Regions from separate parts of the Shewanella sp. 10N.286.51.B8 genome, predicted to be linked through region 3. Evidence: predicted binding sites of a transcription regulator. Region 3 holds the regulator's gene; each other region holds the start of a gene.
What was found. The regulator sigma-54, encoded in region 3, starts transcription at its own class of promoters, with help from an activator protein. The targets are predictions, from matches to a motif close to GTTGGCACGNNNNTNGNNT.
Positions count from the first base shown of each region.

Region 1 (7,955 bases), on a different contig from region 3:
CAGACATACCCGAGCCTGACACATTAAAAATATTAAAAAGACTCATAATTAATCACCTCTAATGGCTTTACGCATGCCAGAAAACTTACTTTCAAGAAAGCCCAGTGACATTTGATATTCCAAAGAGTTTTGCATAAATGCAGATTGCTCTTCTTGCATATCCACCGTATTACCGTCACCTGTGTCTGGCTGATTTGGCACCCGAAACTGCACATGCTCTTGGCTTAACGCTTTAAGGTCAAAGTGCTTGTCAGTTGTTTGACTCATTTGCAGCCCTTGCTGATGAGAGCGGGCGCTATTCATGGCAGAGGCAAAGTCTACATCACGGGCTTTGTAACCCGGGGTATTGGCATTGGCGATATTACTAGATAGCACTTCAGCCCTTTGAGCACGTATGCCCAACGAGTATTGATGTACCCCTAAACCATTTTCAAAATTAATCGCCATAAAATTGCCTCCATCAGCTAACTGTCACTAACAAAGCAAACCTTATGCCAAAATATTGCGGTTTTAAGATGAGAAAGGATAAAAATGAAAAATGCCGACGTAAGTCGGCATTTTATTAACTAAAAACATATTAATTCATAAACTTACAATATATTTTTCTTTTGATAGTAAATCCCTGGGTTACAACGCACCATCGTAAATTCATCACTTAAACCTGAGATAGATTCTGACGCCCCTAAAAATAAAATCCCATTGGGATTAAGGGCGGCAGCAAATTGCCGCAAAATTTTAGCTTTTGCCTCTGGAGAAAAATAAATCAACACATTACGACAAAAGATAATATCGAACTTACCCAATAAGCTATAACTTTCAAGCAGGTTATGACTTCTAAAATTCACTAACCGCTGAACATTATCTTTCACTTTCATATGACCTGACGGCATTGGATCAAAAAATTGTCGCTTTCGCTCATCTGATAGCCCACGGGCTAAGGCTAAGCTGTCATATTCGGCCTTTTTACAACGCGCTAGCATTGAAGGTGATAAATCGGTGGCTTGGATCGTCGCGCTACCAGGCAATGCCCCCGGCTTACGCTGCTGATACTCTAAAATAGTCATTGCCAATGAATAGGGTTCCTGCCCTGACGAGCAAGCGGCTGACCATATTTTTAACGGCCGACCTAAGCGGCTATATTCAGGTAATAAAGCATCATGAAGTAATTCAAACGGGTATTTGTCTCTAAACCACAGAGTTTCATTTGTGGTCATAGCGTCAATCACTTCCGCCCGTAAATGCCGCTCCATTGGCTTCATTGAGCGCTTAACCACTTCCGATAATGAGGGCAAATCATGCTTGCCCATTAAAGGCGCTAAGCGACTTTTTACTAAATATTGCTTGTTGTCACCTAATACAATGCCACTGTGTTGCTCTAAAAAAAGCTTAAACTGATTATATTCTGCTTCAGCAAGTGATTTGTTCGGCACTTTTACATCCTATTTTAAAGAGGCGCTTTACATTGTTTGCAATCTAAAGCCGCCGCTTTGTTTGGTTACCGAGCACTTGGTAACAAACGTGAAATCTACAACCTATGGTGAATCATCAGCCCTAGGTTGTAGATTGAATTATTATAAAATGAGATGTTTGTTGACCGCTGACGCTAACTCATCGGGATTAAACTTAGCGATAAAGTCGTTTGCGCCGACCTTTTCAACCATGGCCTGATTAAACACGCCACTTAATGAAGTATGCAGCACCACTTTAATATCTTTAAGTTTTGGATCGTCGCGAATTTCCGCCGTTAAGGTATAGCCATCCATTTCTGGCATTTCAATGTCTGAAATAATCAGTGGAATTTCATCGGCAACATTATCCATCTCAGTGGCAATCGCTTTTAATTTCTCTAAGGCATCTTTACCATCAATAGCGGTGTCAATTTGCAGGTTCAATGACGATAATGAACGGATAATTTGCTTACGAGCAACTGCAGAGTCATCAATCACCATAATATGGTAATGCTGCTCTTTATCAATGGTAATAGCATCACTGGCAGCTTGGCTTAATTCCGTTTTTACTGGTGATATTTCATCAAGAATTTTTTCAACATCTAAAATCTCAACCAATTCACCTTCGATTTCGGTTACTGCAGTTAAATAAGAGTTGCGCCCAGCCCCTTGTGGCGGTGGCATAATTGATTCCCAATTCATATTAATAATGCGCTCTACTGAGCTAACCAAAAAGCCCTGAATACTGCGGTTATACTCAGCAATAATGATGAAGCAATTTTCAGTCGATGCCAACGGACGGCCACCAGTTGCCGCACTTAAATCAATCACTGAAATAGTCGAGCCCCGAATGTGAGCAATGCCTTTAATCATTGGGCTTAAACGGGGTAACTTTGTCAGTGGCGGACACTGTAATACTTCTTTTACTTTAAAAACGTTGATACCGAAACGTTGGCGACCATTAAGTTTAAAAAGCAGTAACTCCAGTCTATTTTGGCCTACCAGTTGGGTACGTTTATTAACTGAATCAAGAATGCTCGACATAACCCTGCCTTGTTTTATGAATGCTTTCCCTAGTGGGATTTATTATTAGAGTTCACTGTTAATCAGTGTTTTAAAGCGACAGTAAAACCATTTTCGCAAATTGTAACACAGTAATTTATACCAATTTGCTGGTTTAGCGCTTAAATTTAGCTATAGGCATAGTTTTTGCTTGATTGTGGTCACATCGCATTTAAGCGACGATTTCAATGAAAAAAGTCAAACTTCTGACAAAGATAACATTGAGAATGTTTAGCCTTATCATTGCTAATTAAAATTGAAGTTTAGAGGTAACCTGGCCAATCAAGCTAGTTAGAATATTATGAAGAAAAACATTCTACTATTGATCATTATTTTTTTATCTTTACCGGTTAACGCCAGTGAAGATGCCACCATAACTTACTCTCTATCGACCATTACTGAATTAGCTAAAGAGGTAGTAGCAAAAAAAATTGCTAAAAAGCCCAATGCGGTGATCAACATTAGCCCGCAAAATCTTGATGGCCGATTAACACCGCCAAGATGTTTGCCACCCATTAGTGTTGAAATGGCCAGTGACCGCGAAATTAGCCGCACCAACACAGTCAAAATTAGCTGTATCAGCCCTGATTATGACTACCCATGGCAAATGTTTATCTCGGTTAAAGTTGAGGTTATGTATCCAGTGGTGACAGCATTGGGAATTATTGAAAAAGGTGAGTTAATCACAGCAGATAATGTGGCAATTAACTATGTTGACCAACACAGTATCCGCGGGCAGTTTTTTTCTGAGATCTCACAATTACTCGGTACCCGCTCAAAAAGGCGTGTGTCAGCTAAAGCGCCTTTGCTAAACAATAATTTATGCTTTGTTTGCAAAGGAGATTCGGTATCTATTTATGCTAAAACAAACGCATTTGAAATAAAAACTGCCGGAGAAGCACTAAGAGATGGTAATATTGGCGATGCTATTAGAGTCAGAAATAGCAATTCTAACAGGCGATTAGATGTCATTGTCACAGGCGTTGGCGAAGTTGAAGTTAGAATGTAAAATATTCTAAAGTTTTTTCTGACAAGGCCGATAACCTGTTTGGAAAACCCTAACATTACGCTGGAGCCTCACATGGCAATTGATATTAACCATCTAAAAACAGCTTCTCATGCTCAGTTGCGCACCAATCGCGACGCAGGAGCAACAACGCAAACAGCTGACTCAGCGGCTAAGACCACGGCTGCCCCAGTAAAAACGGATTCGGTCAGTATTACTGCACAAGCGCAGCAGCTGCAGGGAGTGCAGAGTAATATGGCATCTTTACCAGAAGTTGACCAAAGCAAAGTTGATGCAATTAAATTAGCAATTTCAGAAGGTCGCTACAAAGTCGATCCTGAAAAGTTAGCTGCTAACATTGCTAGCTTTGAAGCTGATCTTGACGGATTAAATTTCGACCAAGAGTAACCTCATCGTTACTCTTGATATTATCGGCCACACATTACTTAACGGGTAATGTGGGTTTTAATAAAGAGTAACTTATGACTGAATTACTACAGCTGTTATCTTTTCAGCACGACACCTTGTCGTCGCTGAAATTACTTGTATCTGAAGAAAAATTAGCCCTTACTGAACGTGACGCAGATAAACTACTGTCACTGGCAAAAGACAAGGTTGACTGCCTAAACAACCTCAAACTTAATGATGAAAAGTTAGCCTCTCACCCAGAAAAAGCATTATTAAACGCTGAGCCAGAACTCATTGTTAAAGTCGAAGAAGCCAAAGCGATTCTAGACGAGTGCAAGGCCATCAATAGTCAAAATGCCAGCTTAATTGAGCTTAATATAGCCAGCCTTAATCGCTTCTCTCAAGCGCTGCAAATGAGCCGTAATGCATCAAGCCTGACCTATAATGACAAAGGCCGAACTTCAACGATTTCCTCTTTAGGGCAAAACCTTAAAGCATAATCGAGGCGGTAATTAACTGCCCTGCGAGTTGCTAGATTGTGTTTTAAAAACCAAAAAACCGCTCAAAGAGCGGTTTTTTTGTACTTCAGTTAAGTTAATTTAAATGACTGGATTTAAATAATTAAATTTAACTAAAAGTAAGTCACATGCTTAATCGTTCTAGGCCTATTTTGCTGCTGATATAGGCTCCATACCTGTGAAAAATCCAGTTCTAACTCAGTCACATACATATCACCAGCCGGATAGCTTTTGACCACTTTAGCGCCTTTAATCATGCCCGAGACACTGGCGGTAACGGTTTGCTTATTCAGCAACCAATCATCGACCTGGCTACTGGCATCAATCTGCTGGCCATACACTTGCTCAGCCAGTTCACGATAAGCGGCAATTTTAGACGCTTGCATCGCCATTAACACCTTGTGAGATTGCTCTGTTGCCGGTTGCGTTGCTAACGGCGCATAACCAATAGCGGTTAGTTTAGGAAATTGTTTAGGCGCCTCGGTTTCCCATTGCACATACTTGTCGTTTACCGCACACCCGGACAAGGTGAGGGCTGCTGTCAGGGCTGCAAACAGTATTGCCTTCATTGGTTATCTCCTAAAATAGTCACGCTTGCCATACCTGCATGCTCGTTTCGATACAAGATGCCGTCTTTTGAAATCACCTTATTGGCAGGTGTTAAATAGCCTGGCAGGCTGTGGGTTTTAACAAAGGTTTGTACCGCTGACACTACTCGATTATTGCTAGTATTGACAATTCTGGCATTGACCACCACCCCCTCTGAGGTAGTGCCCATGGTGGCTACGACCACATGGGATACCGCTAAATCTGTGGCAAGCTGCTTCCAGTCGCGGCTTAAAATAAACTCACCCTCCGCAGTGGCGCGAAGTGAACTAGCCACATTCATATCAACAAGATTAAATTCATTGGCATGAAATGCAGTCAACATGCCTTGCTGCAATTGCTGCCCCAGCAAATTAGTTTGTCCGTAATCATCAAGCATGACAGGTGTGGTGATCAGCAGTGGTTGATCAGCTCGTAAGCTGTCGTTTTGTAGCACTAATTCATTGACAATTTTTTCCGCCAAGCGGTTAACCCCAGCTTTGGGCGCTATGCCTGACTGCTGAATATCGTAGTGAATAACATGATCCGTTTTGGGCTCAGACTCATACCAAAAATTCATCTCATAGCCTTCATTGACATAAGATAAATCATCATACTCTGTCGGTTGTGAGCCAGCACAAGCTGTCATCAACATCATGATTGGAAGTAAACCAATTCGGCGCATATTGCATTCCTGTATTTAACTCAAGCATTGCTATGGGCTAAGGCGTTTGAGGCCTAAAGGTTAAAAATGAATTCTAAAAACACTATCGGCAATCAGGATAAAAACTTTAGATAATTAATCCCTTTCAGCATTGGCTTAACGACTTATATATTAAAAACCAATAACAGGCACACTCTTTGCATTTATTCTCAAACAATCGCTCCTAGTACTTTAACGCCATAAACTTGGCACTGTATTAGTCGTTCATCGTTATCTTTAAGCAAGTGATTAATATGAAAATATGCAGTAAAACAACCCAGCGACTCTACTCCGCAGCCATATTGCTGTTTGTCAGTATCTTGAGTCTGCCGTTAAAAGCTGAAATTATTGAAGTAACAGGCCATGCGAATATCATTAATGGCAATGTAGATAAGGCGCGTGAAGTGGCGATCAGCCAAGCGCTAAGCTATGCCAGCATGCAAGCTGGGGTTGGTGTTAACGTTAATAGTCAATACATCATGGGTCAGGGGCAGTTAAGCCAAGATGCATTTCAGTTTAGTCATATAGGACAAGACAATAATATTGAACTGGTATCTGAAATGCTCACCAGCACTGACATTACTGTATTACTAAGATTAGATCTTCAAGACGACTCAGCTCAGCAATGCCGAGGTCAGCAATTAAGAGCGGCAATAATGGTGCCTCAGGCCAGTATTCAAGATCGCGCTCAATTACGTTATGGTCAGTTATTAAACTTTACTCAAGCACTATCACAACAGTATGGCGTGCTACTAAATAGTCACTCCCATAATAGCTTTGCCCGCATTCACGCCGATGAAGCACTAGATCACAGCAATGAGTTAATCAATTTTAAAGGTAATCGCATCCCAAGTTGGTTAGGCGAAATCACCGATAGCCAATATATCTTACAACCAGAAATCCTCGATATGTCAACCGAGCCCACCTCAGGATTAATGTTTGGCTTATTTCACGGCTACCCACAAAGACAAATCAGCTTTAAGTTAACTTTGTATCACGCTATTAGCGGTGAAAAAGTCTGGAGTAAAGATTACTCAGCACAGGCGCAGTGGGAGTTTAAACGTGACGAAACCGTATCACCCACCACTAAACGTTTTTGGCGCTCAAGCTATGGCCAAACGGTTAACCAGCTTATGCAGCAAAGCACTGCTGACATTGATAATTTGCTAAATTGTCGCCCACTGCTGGGACAAATTGTGGCTAAACAAGGCAATAGAATAATTATTAACTTAGGCCGTAAGCACCATGTGAGAGCCGGTGATAGCTTTCAAATTGTATTGCAACAAAACATCCCTGACAGAGTGAATTTAATGCGCGCCGTTGCCACACCAAACCGCGCAACAGTCACTATTGATCAAGTATCAGAAGAAAGTGCCACCGCAGTATTACAAGGCATAGACGCAACAGGGAATATTCAAATACAAGATATCGTGATTAAGATTTAAGCAACTAAATTTAAAGCCTTTTAATCAAGATTAAAACTTGTATAATTGCGCTTAGTCTCCCTATAGCTCAACAGGATAGAGCAGTCGCCTCCTAAGCGATCGATCAGGGTTCGAGTCCTTGTGGGGAGACCATATTTTTTATTGATCGTTCGCTATCCTTCGGATTTTCAGTTCAAGTTTGTAACGCTCAAGCACCTTCCATTTTATTGCTGAAACTCCAACTAAAGTTGCTACCGTTAAAGGTTCTTTTTACTAGACTTAATTTCATAAAACATATGTGCATACTATTTTTGGTATGCACTAACTATATGTACTACGAGCACTGTAATTAGGAGCGTGTTATGTCTGGATGGTTCGAGTTAAGCAAAGGCAATAATGGTCAGTTCAAGTTTGCATTAAAGGCTGGCAATGGCGAGGTGATACTGACCAGTGAGCTATATGCCGCTAAAAGTGGCGCTAATAATGGTATCGCCTCGGTGCAAGTCAATTCTCAAAGCGAAGATAAATTCACTAAAGAAACCGCTAAAAATGATAAGCCCTATTTCAACCTTAAAGCGGCTAATCATCAAATTATTGGTACCAGTCAGATGTATGCCAGTGTCGCATCACGAGATAATGGTATTCGTTCAGTGATGGATAATGGTAGCTCTACCACCATAAAAGATCTCTGTTAACTCGTTTTAAATATCATAATAAAAGCTCTCGAACCTTTTGCTTTGGGAGCTTTTACTATTTACAACCGATTAACTATCTACAACTGATTAGCTATCAACAACTAAA
Region 1 covers NZ_JBFRKG010000006.1:30,445-38,399, reverse strand. The annotation lists gene flgC (flagellar basal body rod protein FlgC) at 1-46, opposite strand, end outside; gene flgB (flagellar basal body rod protein FlgB) at 49-447, opposite strand; gene AB4160_RS02750 (protein-glutamate O-methyltransferase CheR) at 591-1,430, opposite strand; gene AB4160_RS02745 (chemotaxis protein CheV) at 1,572-2,492, opposite strand; gene flgA (flagellar basal body P-ring formation chaperone FlgA) at 2,812-3,519, shown strand; gene flgM (flagellar biosynthesis anti-sigma factor FlgM) at 3,592-3,924, shown strand; gene AB4160_RS02730 (flagella synthesis protein FlgN) at 3,999-4,424, shown strand; gene AB4160_RS02725 (LPP20 family lipoprotein) at 4,556-5,011, opposite strand; gene AB4160_RS02720 (FlgO family outer membrane protein) at 5,008-5,712, opposite strand; gene AB4160_RS02715 (flagellar assembly protein T N-terminal domain-containing protein) at 5,985-7,175, shown strand; tRNA gene AB4160_RS02710 (tRNA-Arg) at 7,232-7,307, shown strand; gene AB4160_RS02705 (YegP family protein) at 7,517-7,849, shown strand.
Region 1: the regulator sigma-54 is predicted to act here: its motif matches at 2,645-2,663, upstream of flgA (flagellar basal body P-ring formation chaperone FlgA).

Region 2 (7,955 bases), on a different contig from region 3:
TGATTAAAACCTTTGAGGTTGATGGCTCTGCAGGCGGCAACATTGATGTCAGCTGGGATGGCCTTGATAAAGATGGCGAACCCGTAGAAGAAGGCATGTATGCCATTAAAGCTAACGGTAAAGTTGATGGCAACGCCGAAGATTTAGCGGTTTCAACTTATGCCCATGTCACTAGTGTGTCTTTAGGCAGTGTCGCCAGCGGTCCGATCCTTAACCTCAGAGGCCTAGGTGGTATTCAATTGTCTGATGTACTGGCAGTGGCAGAAAGTTAATAACACAAACAATAATAAGCTGCCAGAAATCTGGCAGCCACACAGAACCTAATTTAAAGCGCTAAGAGGTGATTTATGTCGTTTAATATTGCATTGAGTGGTATCGCAGCTGCTCAAAAAGATCTCAACACCACGGCTAATAACATTGCCAACGTCAATACCATTGGTTTTAAAGAGTCTCGCGCTGAATTTGCCGATGTTTATGCTAATTCAATTTTTTCAAATGGTAATACCGCAGTGGGCGGCGGCGCAACCACAACTCACGTAGCGCAACAGTTTCAGCAAGGTAGCTTACTGTTTACTAACAACTCCTTAGATATGGCTATTAGTGGCGGTGGTTTCTTTGTTACTTCATCTGAAGCGGGCAGCCAAGATCATGCATTCACCCGTGCTGGTGCATTTAAAGTAAACTCAGAAAGTTTTATGACAGATTCAGCCGGTAACTATTTACAGGGTTTCCCTGTGGATGCTGATGGTAATTCGACTTCAGTGAGTTTAACCACCACCCAACCGATTAAAATCCCCGATACTGCAGGTAGCCCAGTGAAAACCGGTAACGTTGGTTTTCAAATGAACCTCAATGTTGGTGATGAAGAACTTGATCCAGCAAACTTTGATCCAGATGACGCAGATACTTACAATAACTCAACCTCAGTAACTATCTATGATTCACTTGGTGAGGCTCATATCTTGACCACTTATTTTGTTAAACCAGAAGGTGGTTCCCATACTGGTGAGAATAACTGGGTTGCCTTTTATGCTGTTGATGGCAAGCAAGTGGATATTGATGCGCCAACGGGTGGTTCATTCCCAACAGATACTACTGGTGATGGTATTGCTGATTCAACTGGTACCGCTGAAAACGCATCCGGCTGGAAAGGCTCAGTACTTACATTTAATGATGCCGGAACTTATACAGGATCTGATCCAGCGGTAGTGTCTACGGTTGAACTAGGTAGTAATGGCGCAGGTGTTATCGGCACCGGCGCTGACGGCTCCCAAAAGGTGAACATCGATTTTAATAATCCTACTCAATACGCCTCACCGTTTGAAGTGACAGAGTTAACCCAAGATGGCACCACAGTCGGGCGCTTAACCAATGTCGGTGTCGGCGATGACGGTTTAGTAACAGCCAGTTACAGTAACGGTTCAACCGTGCCATTAGCTCGGGTAGCATTAGTACGCTTTTCTAATGAGCAAGGCTTAACTCAAGTAGGTAATACCTCTTGGAAAGCCAGCTTAGACTCAGGCCCAGCACTAGCAGGTGAGGCCAATAGCGGCACTTTTGGTAGTATTCGCTCGTCAGCACTTGAGCAATCAAATGTTGATTTAACCACCGAGCTGGTGGATTTGATTTCAGCTCAACGTAACTTCCAAGCCAACTCACGTACCCTTGAAGTTAACAATACCCTTAACCAAACGGTATTGCAGATCCGCTAATTAATCTCGCGCTTTAGTAATCTCGCGCTTTAGTAAACTCGCGCTTTAGTAAAGAGTTGCCGCCATGGCAACTCTTTGCCTTATTGTTCACCTCATTCTTCACCTCGTTACTACAGCCATTAACCTGCCCAATATTGCTTATCTTGTAAATTTCCCCGCTGTTTATAACTGCAAATTTCATCTAAAACTCAAACCCTTAATTTTTTGGCACGTTGATTGCTAGTTCTGTGTATATCTTTTGTTATGAAGAAAGTTTGACGGAGCGGTAAATGGACAAATTACTTTATGTTGCCATGAGCGGCGCTAAGCAGAATATGAATGCTTTGGCGGTGCGAGCCAACAATTTAGCTAATGTGAATACTGACGGCTTTAGAGCTGATTTGGTTCAAGCACGCTCTATGCAAGCTTTTGGCGAAGGTTTACCGACTCGTGTTTTTGCAATGACAGAAAGCCCCGGGCATAACTTTGACTCAGGCCCACTTAAAACCACAGGTCGTGATTTAGATATTGCCGTTAAAGATAAAGGCTGGATAGCTGTGCAAGCTGCTGATGGCGGTGAAGCCTATACCCGTTCAGGCAGTCTAAATTTTGACACTACCGGCTTACTCACTAATGCGCGTGGCAATCCGATTATGGGGGAGGCTGGGCCAATTGTGCTGCCACTGCCGGTTGAAAAAGTGCAAATCTCCCCTGACGGTATTATCTCGGTTAGACCCCAAGGCGCCACAGCCGACATAGTCGAAGAAGTTGCGCGGATTAAATTGGTTAACCCCAACAACGCCGACATGATGCGCGGTGAGGATGGCTTGTTTCGTTTAACCACAGGGCAAAACATCCCTAATGATCCCAATGTTCAAGTTGAAAGTGGCGCAGTTGAAGGCAGTAATGTCAATGCGGTATCTGAAATGGTGGCGCTAATTGATATTCAGCGCCAATACGAAATGCAAGTGAAGATGATGAAAAACGCCGAAGATCTTGATCGCGCCTCGTCAGCTTTAATGAGAATTAGTTAGGAGTAATTATTATGCATCCTGCTTTATGGATCAGTAAAACCGGCCTAGATGCCCAACAAACCGACATTTCGGTTATTTCTAACAACGTGGCCAACGCCAGTACCATTGGCTATAAAAAAAGCCGCGCAGTGTTTGAAGATTTGCTTTATCAAACCGTTAACCAAGCGGGCGGCGTCAGTGCTGATAACACCAAACTACCTAATGGCTTAAACCTCGGTGCGGGTACCAAAGTGGTTGCCACGCAAAAGATGTTTACCCAAGGCAATATGTTAACCACAGACAATGCCTTAGATCTAATGATTGAAGGTCCAGGCTTTTTTGAAGTTGAAATGCCAGATGGCACCGCAGCTTATACCCGTAACGGCCAATTTAGCCTAGATGAAAATGGCCAAATTGTGACCCCAGGTTCGGGTTATGTCATCCAGCCTGCCATCACCATTCCTGATGATGCCACTTCAATCACAGTGTCATCTGAAGGTGAAGTTTCAGTGAAACTTTCAGGTGCTACAGAAAATACCGTCATTGGTCAGTTAGCCATGAGCGACTTTATTAATCCATCAGGGTTAGACCCACTAGGGCAAAACCTTTACACCGAAACCGGTGCCAGTGGCACGCCGATTCAGGGCACGGCTTCATTGGATGGTTTAGGGGCTATTCGTCAAGGGGCGCTTGAAACGTCAAATGTTAACGTGACTGAAGAACTGGTTAACTTGATCCAAAGTCAACGTAATTACGAAATGAACTCGAAAGTGATATCAGCTGTTGATCAGATGATGTCTTACGTAACACAGAACTTATAAGCTTTGATGATAAGAGAGGGGATGATGAATAAGGTTTTAGTCTTAGCATCAGCATTTGTGATGCTGGGTTGCAGCTCAACTCAGCAAAAACCCATAGCCGATGATCCATTTTATGCGCCTGTTTACCCAGAAGCGCCGCCAACCCAAATGGTGTCAACGGGTTCAATTTACATGGATCATCAATCATCCAGTTTGTACTCGGATATTCGTGCCCACAAAGTGGGTGACATTATTACCGTATTGCTTAATGAGTCGACCCAAGCGAAGAAAAGTGCCAATAACGAAATTAAAAGAGGCTCTGATTTAAGCGTCGATCCGGTTTATGCCGGTGGCAGCAATCTGTCGATTAAAGGAATTCCGCTAGATTTTCGTTATTCAGATGACATGAATACCAAGCGTGAGTCAGATGCCGATCAGTCAAACAGTTTAGACGGCAGCATCTCAGCCAATGTCATGCAAGTGCTTAACAATGGCAATTTAGTTATTCGCGGCGAAAAGTGGATTTCAATTAATAATGGTGATGAGTTTATTCGCGTTACTGGCATGGTACGTAGTCAAGATATCACTCCTGATAATACCGTTGAATCCACCCGTGTTGCCAATGCTCGGATTCAATATAGCGGTACCGGCACTTTTGCCGATGTCCAAAAAGTGGGTTGGTTAAGCTCCTTCTTTATGGGCCAATGGTGGCCTTTCTAAGGAGTTAACCATGAAAATCAAATCCCTCATTTTATTATTGCTCAGCATGGTGTTGGTGTCACAGCCAATTCAAGCCCAGCGCATTAAAGATATTGCCAATGTCCAAGGGGTACGAAGTAACCAATTAATTGGTTATGGCTTAGTGGTGGGGTTACCCGGCACAGGTGAAAAAACCCGTTATACCGAACAAACCTTTAGAACCATGCTAAAAAACTTCGGCATTAATTTAGCCGATAATGTTAACCCTAAAACCAAAAATGCCGCTGTGGTAGCCGTGCATGCAGAAATGCCTGCCTTTATTAAGCCCGGTCAAAATCTTGACATCACGGTATCAAGTATTGGTGAAGCAAAAAGCTTACGTGGCGGCACCTTGCTGCAAACCTTCTTAAAAGGGGTTGATGGTAATGTTTACGCCATTGCCCAAGGCACCTTGGTGGTCAGTGGCTTTAGCGCAGAAGGTCAAGACGGTTCACGGGTGATACAAAATACTCCTACCGTTGGGCGTATTCCTAGCGGCGCTATTGTGGAGCGCAGCGTGATGTCACCTTTTGCCAGTGGCGATCACCTCACCTTTAACTTGCGCCGTGCAGATTTTTCAACCGCCAAAAACATGGAACAAGCCATTAATGATTTGCTTGGCCCCGGTATGGCAAGGGCGCTTGATGCTACCTCGGTGCAAGTGAGTGCGCCTCGTGATGCATCCCAAAGAGTGTCATTTTTATCGACCCTTGAAAACATTCAAGTTGATATGGCCGATGAGTCAGCCAAAGTGATAGTCAATTCGCGTACAGGCACCATAGTGGTGGGGCAAAATGTACGCTTAATGCCAGCAGCTGTGACCCATGGTGGCTTAACCGTCACCATTGCTGAAGCGACCCAAGTATCACAACCTAATCCGTTTTCGGATGGTCAAACGGTTGTTACAACCGATAGCACCATAGATGTTGCCCAAGACGATAGCCGAATGTTTTTATTTGACCCTGGCACCTCGCTCGATGAGCTAGTCAGAGCGGTAAATTTGGTGGGCGCTGCCCCTTCAGATGTACTGGCAATATTAGAAGCGTTAAAGATGGCAGGCGCTTTGCATGGAGAGCTTATCATCATCTAAAAATTGTCGGTATGACTATGGAAAAGCTGTCAAATTCATCGAACTATCTGGATCTAGGGGGACTAGATTCATTACGTTCCAAGGCCCAGAAAGACGAGAAGGCGGCATTACAAGAAGTCGCCAAACAGTTTGAAGGGATATTTATTCAAATGCTGATGAAAAGTATGCGTGAAGCTAACGCAGTCTTTAAATCAGACAGCCCGATGAACAGTGAAACCACCGAATTTTTTGAAAACATGCGCGATCAACAAATGTCGGTGGATTTATCAAACAAAGGTATGTTGGGCATCGCAGACATGATGGTGCAGCAACTTTCTCCCCAAGAAAGCGGTTTTACCCCAGCCTCAGTGCTGCGCGGTAATATTGACGCTAACAGTGCACAGTCATTAGTTAACTCTACGAATAAGCCGGTAGATTTTCTTAGCACAGTAGTGAGTGCAAATTCTGCCCCTGAGCGCTCAGAGGCTGATCAGTCAATGTTTAACCACACAATGCCTAATCACTCAACTGTTAATATCTCAACTGCGAACGCTGCAATGGCTAAGCCGATAATTGATAGCCAAGAATTAGATCAAGTTTTGGCTGGTGATCGTGTTGCCACTAGTGGCAATAGCTTGCCGCAATCGATGGCACCAACGCCGAATCAGTTTGACAGCCCGCAACATTTTGTCTCAGTGCTTTATCCCCATGCTGAAAAGGCCGCGAAACAGCTTGGCACCACCCCTGAAGTATTACTGGCGCAATCGGCATTAGAAACTGGCTGGGGTCAAAAAATGATCCGTCGTGATGACGGCACAGCCAGCAACAACTTGTTTAATATCAAAGCCGACAGACGCTGGGACGGCGATAAAACCTCAGTCAACACCTTAGAGTTTGAGCAAGGGGTGGCAGTAAAACAACAAGCAGACTTCAGAATGTACGACAACGTTGAACAAAGCTTTAATGACTTTGTGTCATTCATCTCCAATGGCGAGCGCTACCAAGAAGCCAAAAAAGTGGCAGCACAGCCCGCCAAATTTATTCATGCCCTACAACAAGCAGGTTACGCAACTGATCCTCAATACGCCAATAAAGTGTTGAAAGTCATGGAGTCAGTAACCAATGGACTTAAGTCCGTATTACCAAAAGAGACTAACTAATGGCTATCGATTTATTAAACATTGCCCGTTCAGGTGTTATGGCAGCCCAATCGCAAATGGGCGTCACCAGTAATAACATTGCCAATGCCAATACCGTGGGCTATCACCGCCAAGTTGCAGAGCAATCGTCATTAGGGTCCCAACAAATCGGTAGTAGCTTTTATGGTACAGGTACTTACGTATCTGATGTGAAAAGGGTTTATAACGAATATGCCGCAAGAGAGCTGCGCATTGGCCAAACCTCCATGAGTGGTGCTGAAACCCGTTACAGCAAAATGAACGAAATGGATCAGCTGTTCTCGCAAATTGGCGCCATGGTGCCAGCCAGTTTAAATGACTTTTTTACCAGCATTAATAATGTTGGCGATTTACCGACAGATCTCGGTATGCGTAACAACATGCTTAGCTCTGCCGGGCAAGTGGCTAACAGCCTTAATCAAATGCAAAGCCACCTTGACTCGCAAATGAAGCAAACCAATGCGCAAATCGGCGCTGTTGCTGATCGCATTAATGAGATCAGTACTGAGCTTGCCAACATCAACCTCGAGATCATGAAGTCGCCAGGGGCTGACAGCCAATTATTAGACCGACAAGATGCGCTGATTTTAGAGCTAAGCGAATATTCTGAAGTTAATGTTATCCCGCTAGATAATGGCGCTAAAAGCGTCATGCTCGGCGGCTCAGTGATGCTAGTGTCCGGTGAAGTGGCGATGCAAGTCGGCACCACTACAGGCGATCCCTTTTCGAATGAGCCAAGGCTAACCACATCAACTGGTAATAGCACGTTAGTGATTGACGGCTCTAAATTAGGTGGCCAATTAGGCGAGTTATTTAACTTTCGTGATCAAACCTTAATTCCAGCCTCTCAAGAGCTAGGGCAACTGGCCTTAGGCGTGGCAGATGCCTTTAACCAAATGCAGCAAAATGGTTTTGACCTAGACGGCAATATTGGCAGCAATATTTTTACTGATATTAACGACCCCAGCATGGCCGCAGGTCGAGTCGGTGCCTACAGTACCAACACTGGTGACGCCAATCTGAAAGTTAATATTGACGATGTAGGCCAATTAACCGGCAGCGCATACGAATTATCTTTCACTGCGCCAAACACCTATGAGCTTAAAGACACCCAAACAGGTAAAGTTGAGCCACTAACCCTTAATGGCAATCAGCTTGAAGGCGGCAATGGTTTTAGTATTGAAATTGATGCTGGCAGTTTTGCTGATGGCGACCGTTTTGAAATTAGACCTAACGCGGGCGCTGCAGCAGGGCTCAATGTGGCAATGACAGATCCAAGAGGCATAGCTGCAGCTGGGCCTAATATCTCAGCTGACTCAGGCAACTCAGGTAACACCAGTGTAAAGCTCACAGACATTGACCGAACTCATACCAGCTTCCCTGAAACGGGTAGTGAGCTTACCGTCAAAATTGATACCGCTAAAAATACTTTTCAAGTACTGGATGCCAACGGCGCCATAGTCGGC
Region 2 covers NZ_JBFRKG010000006.1:39,321-47,275, forward strand. The annotation lists gene flgD (flagellar hook assembly protein FlgD) at 1-272, shown strand, start outside; gene flgE (flagellar hook protein FlgE) at 348-1,712, shown strand; gene flgF (flagellar basal-body rod protein FlgF) at 1,982-2,725, shown strand; gene flgG (flagellar basal-body rod protein FlgG) at 2,737-3,525, shown strand; gene flgH (flagellar basal body L-ring protein FlgH) at 3,550-4,224, shown strand; gene AB4160_RS02790 (flagellar basal body P-ring protein FlgI) at 4,271-5,332, shown strand; gene flgJ (flagellar assembly peptidoglycan hydrolase FlgJ) at 5,350-6,471, shown strand; gene flgK (flagellar hook-associated protein FlgK) at 6,471-7,955, shown strand, end outside.
Region 2: the regulator sigma-54 is predicted to act here: its motif matches at 1,916-1,934, upstream of flgF (flagellar basal-body rod protein FlgF).

Region 3 (7,955 bases):
TGCGAGTGGTCACGCCCTCGGCATTAGTTTTTGATGTCATCGCGGTTTCTTTATTTTTAACCCATTGGTAAACCGTTTTTGCTGAGATGCAGTATTGCTTAGCAACATCAGAAATTAATCGATTATGTTGCTTCACTTCAGCGATCACTTGCTGCTGAAAGCTCTCGGGATAAAACTTTGTTTGTGCTGACATATTAGCTCCAAGCATTTAAAAGCGATTAACTTCGTCGGCTTAACGATAAGACTATTCTACTTCCCATAGGCTACAGCCTACATGCTTATAAAAGTGGCACTGATTACGACAAAGATTCAAACATGTGTGTAATAATTTCATCATCGACTCCTGCTGATATTCAAATTTATAAGGCTTAAATTTATCCACTAAATTGGTCAAATTAAAAGCTACCTCTTTAGTGATACGTAACTCAATGGAATACTTGTGCCAATTATGAAATAAATATTTTACCCTTTTATTACAGTGACTTATTTTTTTAAAGTGTTAGCTCTAAAAAGTGAGCGTGAAACATCTTGGTGCAAAAGTACTATTTTGGTGCGAATTGGTTTTAATTGGTAAACAAAAGTAACCATTAAAACTCTATGGTTTTAAGGCACAAAAAAGCGGCAATAAATGCCGCTTTTTATGCTGATGAGAGAGGGGGTTTTACGGCGCTACATTAAGAAAATGGTCGCTAAGCCTAAAAAGGCGAATAAGCCAATCACATCGGTGACTGTGGTTAGTACCATACCGCCAGCCAATGCCGGATCGATATTGAGTTTTTTAAGTATGAGCGGAATACTGGCCCCCGCTAGTCCGGCAACGGTCATGTTAATGAGCATCGCGCCGCCAATGAGACCGCCCAGTGCCATATCACCTTTCCATAGCCACACTGCAAAGAAGACCAGTACCGACCACATGAGGCCATTAAGAAAACCAATGGCTAATTCTTTACCGATAAGCCAACGGGAGTTACTTTGGCCAATATGACCCAAGGCGATACCACGAATAACCAGAGCTAAGGTTTGATTGCCTGCCACACCGCCCATACTAGGGACAATAGTCATTAAAATCGCGATGGTGGCAAATTGCTCTAACGTGCCTTCAAACATATTACTTACTGATGCAGCAAGTAAGGCGGCAAACAAGTTAATGGTAAGCCATAGCGAGCGTCTGAAGGTGCTTTTCATTACGGGGCCAAAGGTATCTTCATCGTCATCCATACCCGCCATCCCCATCATTGAGTGTTCGGCGTCTTCACGAATAACATCGACCACATCATCAATGGTAATACGGCCTAATAATTTTTGTGCTTCATCTACCACTGGGGCCGAAATCCAGTCATGGCGTTCAAATAATTGCGCCACTTCATTATCAGGCATGTCCACAGGGATGCTTTCTAATTCAGGATCCATGATGCTGCGAATGGTTGAATTAGGATCACAGGTGAGTAGATCGGCAAGGCGCACCCCACCAAGCACATGATCGTTGCGATCAACCACATATAAGGTATCTGTGGTATCGGGTAAGTTGCCGCGCTGGCGCAAATAGCGTAATACCACATCAATATTAACGTCAGGACGCAAAGTGACCGTATCTGTATTCATGATACTGCCAGCGGTGTCATCAGGGTATGACAGTGCTTGTTCGACGCGATGGCGGTCTTGACTGCTCATGGATTGCAGTACTTTTTTATAAACAGCATCTGGCAAACTTCTTAAGATGTAAGCCAAGTCATCGGTATCCATCCCTGAGGTGGCTTGGGCTACTTTTTCTGGGGTCATAGCGCTGATGAGTGAATCTTTTAACTCTTCACCGAGTTCTTCTAGGATTTCACCCGCTTGCTCATGATCAATCAGTTGCCATAACACTTGACGAGTTTTCGGCGGTGATGATTCAAGAATTAATGCCACATCGGAGGCGGCCATGTCATGAAGCATATTTCTGACATGAACAAACATACCGCTACCTAATGCTTGTGTAAGCTGATTAAGACGTTGTTCGGTCAGTTCGCTGTCGATGACTTCAATACCCATTGGCTACTCCTGAAAAGACGATGATGAAATGTTAACTTAACTCACCGGAAAGAATGAAGAAATTTCTAATATCTGATGGCTTGATGCGCAATTCATAAACACGCTAATACTGCTTGGTGGTGTGTTGAGTATAGCTAATAAAATAATGGTAAAGGTGAGTCGCTGTGTTTCCTTGGAGATGTTACTGGGCGCAGGCGGTTAGCTTTCTTCGTCAAATTTATCGTTGATTAACTTGCATACGGCCTCAAGGGCTTTTTCTGCATCACGGCCTTGAGCTTCAACAGTAATGATTTTACCAATGCCACTTTCTAACATTAATAACCCCAATACGCTGGCAGCACTGGCTTGTTTCTCACCTTGGATAAGGGTGATAGTTGCGTCAAACTCGGTAGCTAAAATTGCCAATTTAGTCGCCGCTCGCGCATGCAAGCCTAGCTTGTTACTGATGGTAATTTGCTTTGAATAGGCCACCGTTTTGGCTGGCGTTGTGGTTAGCTTATTCAATGCCAAGCTCTCTATGGCGGGCGCTGACTTTGTGCTTAGAGTTGTTGAAACGTTTAGCGAGCTGATCGGCAATATAAACCGAACGGTGCTGACCGCCGGTACAACCAATGGCAATGGTCAGGTAGCTGCGGTTATTACGCTCTAAATGTGGCATCCAAGTGTCAAAAAGGTTTTCAATTTGCCAGATAAACTTATTCACCAAAGGCTGTCGCTCTAAGAACTCTTGCACGGGCGCATCTAGGCCTGTGTAGGGCCTTAACTCAAGCTCCCAGTGCGGATTCGGTAAAAAGCGCACATCAAACATAAAGTCTGCTTCAGCCGGCATGCCATGCTTAAAGCCAAATGACTCAAAATGTACCACTAATTCTTTATCAACACTGCCTAGCAAGATTTGCCGAACATGATCGCTCAATTCGTAGATATTAGTTTGCGAGGTGTCGATATAGTGATCAACCATTTTGGCTATGGGTTCGAGTAACCGCCCCTCAAGCTTAATGGCTTCTTGTAACGAAATTTGATTCTTAGACAGTGGGTGTAATCGGCGGGTCTCACTAAAACGCTTCAGTAACACTTTATCGTTGGCGTTTAAAAAGAAACTGGTAATGCTGGTATCGTCAGACAGTAAAGCAATTTGCTCTTTGAGTACTTTGCCTTGCTCTTCGATATTACGCACATCGACGCTAATGGCGACAAGCTCGTTACTATCTTTAAGCTGTTCAAGCAGGCTGCCAATCAGTGGCAGTGGCAGGTTATCAACACAGTAATAACCTAAATCTTCAAGCACTCTCAGTGCGACTGATTTTCCTGAACCTGAACGTCCCGATACGATGACAAGTTTCATGCAGTAATAACCTGATAAAGTTCTGTAGCGTCATGACTCTTTCGAAGTCGTTTAAGTATCAATTTATCACTGAGTTTCTCTGCCATGCTAGATAATGTGCTTAGGTGTTGCTGGCACTGATCTGCAGGTACAAGAAGCGCAAATAAAATATCTACAGGTTGCTTGTCTATGGCATCAAAGGCGATTGGCTCTTCGCATTTGATTAAAATAGCAATGGGTTCTTCGATATTATCTAAGCGCCCATGTGGAATTGCTATGCCATTTCCTATACCTGTACTGCCCATTTTTTCACGCGCTATTAGACTTTCAAAAATAGCCTGTGAAGAAAGGGTTGGGTACTGGGCAGCCATTAAATTGCTGATTAATTCCAGTACCTTTTTCTTACTGCCCGGAGTGGCACAGGTAGTGCACGCCGGCTGCAGGATGGTACGAAGTTCCATCGTTAATGCTTAGTGAGTTTCTCTTTATGTTTAATTACCTGACGGTCTAGCTTATCTATCAGGGCGTCTATTGCCACATACATATCAGCGTTACGCGATACAGCAAACACTTCACCGCCTTTTAGGTGCAGTTTGGCTTCGGCAATCTGTTGTAGCTTTTGAACATCGAGCACAACGTGAACATTATTGATCTGTTCGAAGTGTCGTTCAAGCTTTGAAAATTTTGTTTGCACGTATTCCCGTAAAGATTGAGTTATTTCAATATGGTTTCCAGTCAGGTTAATTTGCATAGGTCATCCTCCAATAACAAAAGTTATAAGCTTTTGCGTTGGTTTGAGGGAGGGATGAGCATTGCCTCTCGATATTTGGCTATCGTACGTCGAGCAACGTTAATCCCTTGTTCAGCCAATAGTGTCGCCATTTTACTATCACTAAGAGGCTTTTTCGGGTTTTCTGCAGCTACGAGCTTTTTAATAAATGCGCGAATTGCTGTAGAAGAGCATTCTCCACCATCATCGGTACTTACATGGCTTGAGAAAAAATATTTTAGTTCAAAAAGTCCACGGGGGGTATGCATGTATTTTTGGGTCGTGACCCGTGAAATGGTCGACTCGTGCATTTCAACCGCTTCAGCAATATCATTGAGCACCATCGGCTTCATGGCTTCTTCACCGAACTCAAAGAAACCTTGCTGAAATTGTACGATACAGTTAGCCACTTTTAGTAAGGTTTCATTACGGCTATCGATGCTTTTGATAAACCATTTAGCTTCTTGTAAATGACCACGAATAAATTGGCTGTCAGCTTGGCTTGAACCGCCTTTGGCCATAGCTGCATATTGCTGGTTAACGCCAATTTTAGGCATGTTATCGGGATTTAGCTCGACCACCCAGCGACCATTCTTTTTAAGTACAGTAACATCAGGAATGACGTACTCATCTTTAATGGGGGTAATTTGCAAGCCTGGACGTGGATTGAGCGTTTGAATAAATTCAATGGCTTCACGTAAATCATCTTCTTTAAGCTTGGTTTTACGCATCAGTAACCTAAAGTCACGACCGGCGATTAAATCAAGATGATCTTTAATCAGTAACTTAACATTATCTATGCAAGGAATTTCATTAGGGTATTGGCCTAATTGAATTAATAGACACTCACTTAAATCTCGCGCTGCAATGCCGACGGGATCGAAGTGTTGTACCCGTTTAAGTACAGCTTCAACTTCATCGAGTTCGATATCGTCAGTGCCTAAGGATTGCAAAATGTCTTCAACGCTCTGGGTGAGGTAACCGCGCTCATCAATGGCATCAATAATGGCGGTTGCAATCACTAAGTCATTTTCAGAAAAGGGAGTGAGGTTTTTTTGCCATTCAAGATGCTCATACAAGCCTTCACTGGTTTCGCCTTGAAACGGCATATCATTACCGCTCGATACTGCGCCAGAGCCAGAAGTAGGCGAGGCGGTATACACCTCATCCCATGTGGTATCCATAGGGAGTTCTTCAGGCATAGAATCTTTAGTGAGCGATTCAGTGGTATCAACCGTTGAGGTGTCTTTTTCTATGGTGACTTGGCTATTATCACTAAAATCGGTGTCAGTTTGCAGGGCGTTTTCTTTTACGGGCTCTTTGGCTTTAGTGAATTCGTCTTCAAGCTCTAATAGCGGGTTTGAATCAAGTGCTTGTTGAATTTCTTGCTGTAGCTCCAATGAGGAAAGTTGCAATAAGCGAATCGCTTGTTGCAACTGTGGGGTCATGGTTAAGTGTTGACCCATTTTGAGTTGGAGTGAGGCTTTCATGTACCGCTTGTCCCTAATTGAATTACATCATCGCGACGAACAGTGTGGGCGCTAGTTTATGATCCTAGAAAAATAGACTAGATTAAGGTTTGTTGTTGGCCGCGAATGCCATACTAAAAACTGAATAGTGCTAACTATAGCTTGAATTGTTCACCTAAGTATACCGACCTAACTTGCTGATTGACTAAGATCTCAGCAGGTGTTCCTTCAGCAATCAAGTTTCCGTGACTCACAATATATGCTCGCTCACACACATCAAGTGTTTCACGGACATTATGGTCGGTAATTAGCACCCCTAAACCACGGCTTTTAAGTTGTTGAATAATTTTCTTGATGTCGATTACTGAGATAGGATCTACCCCTGCAAAAGGTTCATCTAATAAAATAAACTTAGGATTTGCCGCTAATGCGCGTGCAATTTCAACTCGGCGACGCTCGCCTCCCGATAACGCCATACCTTGGCTATCACGGATATGAGTTATGTTAAATTCTTCTAATAAATGTTCCAGTTCTTCAATGCGCTGCTCATTTGATAAGCTTTTGCGAGTTTGAAGCACTGCCATTATATTATCGTGTACTGTGAGCTTACGAAAAATACTGGCTTCTTGAGGTAAGTAGCCAATGCCTTTTCGGGCGCGCAAATGCATTGGATCTGCGGTTAAATCATCTTCATCGATCAGAATGCGGCCCTTATCACTTTTGACTAGGCCTACGACCATATAAAAGGTGGTGGTTTTACCCGCACCATTAGGGCCAAGTAAGCCAACAATTTGGCCGGTTTTTACCGTCAGGCTGACATCTTTTACTACCTGGCGACTTTTATAACTCTTAGCGAGATTTTCAGCGGTTAACGTAATTTGGGTCATTAGTCATTTTGCTCAGCTGCTGGGGCTGACAATGTCGCCTGCGCCTCAGCGTTAAGTGATTCAGTTACTTCGGGTGTTTCAGTTGAGTTCACAGCCTCTACAGCAGATAAATTGTTGTTTTCAATTATAGCTGGTGGCGTGTCATCACCGGGTTTAGCGCTGTCTGGTAAATGTGGTTGCTCATCTTTTTTCTTTTCAGAATCAATCAAGTCTGGGTGACTTTCTGGTTGAAAAATAGTGATAACCCGATCTTCACCAGTACCGGTGCTTTCAGCAATTAACTGCTGCTTTTCAATGTTGTAGCTAATTAGGTTACCAGTAACCTGGCTACCCGCTTGGTCCAATTTAGCATTACCCGTTAAGGTTAAAATGCTAGTGGCAAGCTCATATTTAATTTCATCGGCACTGGCAGTACCAATACGGCCATCATCTAACTCTTGGGAAAATGTCGCAGGGTTACCTGTGGCAACCATGGTTTTTTGGGTGCCGCTTTCGGTGCCAAATGCGCGTAATTCGTCGGCATTAATGTTAATCGACCCTTGAGTCACATTAACTGGGCCATAGAAGATGACCTGATTGTTTTTTATGTCAGCTTTTTGGCTCACAGCTGCGACTTTAAGCTCTTGCTGTAAATCGCCTTCTTTTGCATAGGCGCTGGCAATACTGACTACACTGAGTAGTGAGGCAATCAAAAGTTTACTTTGCTTCATACGTTCCTTCTACTTGACTTAAAAGTTCAAGTTCTTGAGCATTTAAATCAGCATACAGGCCTAAACCTTGTATATTAAAATCTGACCCAGTAACAAAAATTTGTCTATCTGAGGTCAAAATCATGGTGTTCATATCGAGTGCCAACATGGTGGTTGTCAAAGATTGTAATGGCTCGTCGATGTTTATTGCATCAATAATAACATTATTTTCTAAAACTACTTTGCCTGTTTCATTATTCAGCTTGCCTAAATCTGCGCTTAATTGCCATTCGGCTTCACCATTTTCAGGATAAATAAGGTAGACAGGCTCAGTAAACATGGTTTCATTACTTTGCTGAAAGTGCTCCATGTATTTCGCTGAGACTCGGCTTTGCACTAAACCTTGCTCATTAAATTCAGTGGTGCGTAAGTCATTGGCGATAAAATCAGGGCGAGCAGGGGCAGGCAATTTACTTGCCTCCATCTGACTACGTTTAACTTGTACTTGCCAATAAAGGACTAAGGCTGCGCCAAAAAATCCGATAATAGCGAAGGTCACTCGGCTCATATACTCATTCCGTGGGCATTTTCAAACTTATCTTGGCTAAGTAATAGCAAATCGGTGAGTTCACGTAATGCGCCATTTCCGCCGTTAATGGTGGTGGTCATATGGCAATGTTGTTTAACATAAGGATGGCCATCAGCCACACAAACTGCAAGGCCAACCTGTTTCATCACAGGTAAGTCAACCATGTCATCACCAATATAGGCGACTTCATCTGGGCT
Region 3 covers NZ_JBFRKG010000008.1:37,036-44,990, reverse strand. The annotation lists gene AB4160_RS04215 (transposase) at 1-193, opposite strand, end outside; gene mgtE (magnesium transporter) at 670-2,031, opposite strand; gene AB4160_RS04205 (HPr family phosphocarrier protein) at 2,230-2,502, opposite strand; gene rapZ (RNase adapter RapZ) at 2,528-3,376, opposite strand; gene ptsN (PTS IIA-like nitrogen regulatory protein PtsN) at 3,373-3,816, opposite strand; gene hpf (ribosome hibernation promoting factor) at 3,819-4,106, opposite strand; gene AB4160_RS04185 (RNA polymerase factor sigma-54) at 4,130-5,614, opposite strand; gene lptB (LPS export ABC transporter ATP-binding protein) at 5,749-6,480, opposite strand; gene lptA (lipopolysaccharide transport periplasmic protein LptA) at 6,480-7,190, opposite strand; gene lptC (LPS export ABC transporter periplasmic protein LptC) at 7,177-7,737, opposite strand; gene kdsC (3-deoxy-manno-octulosonate-8-phosphatase KdsC) at 7,734-7,955, opposite strand, start outside.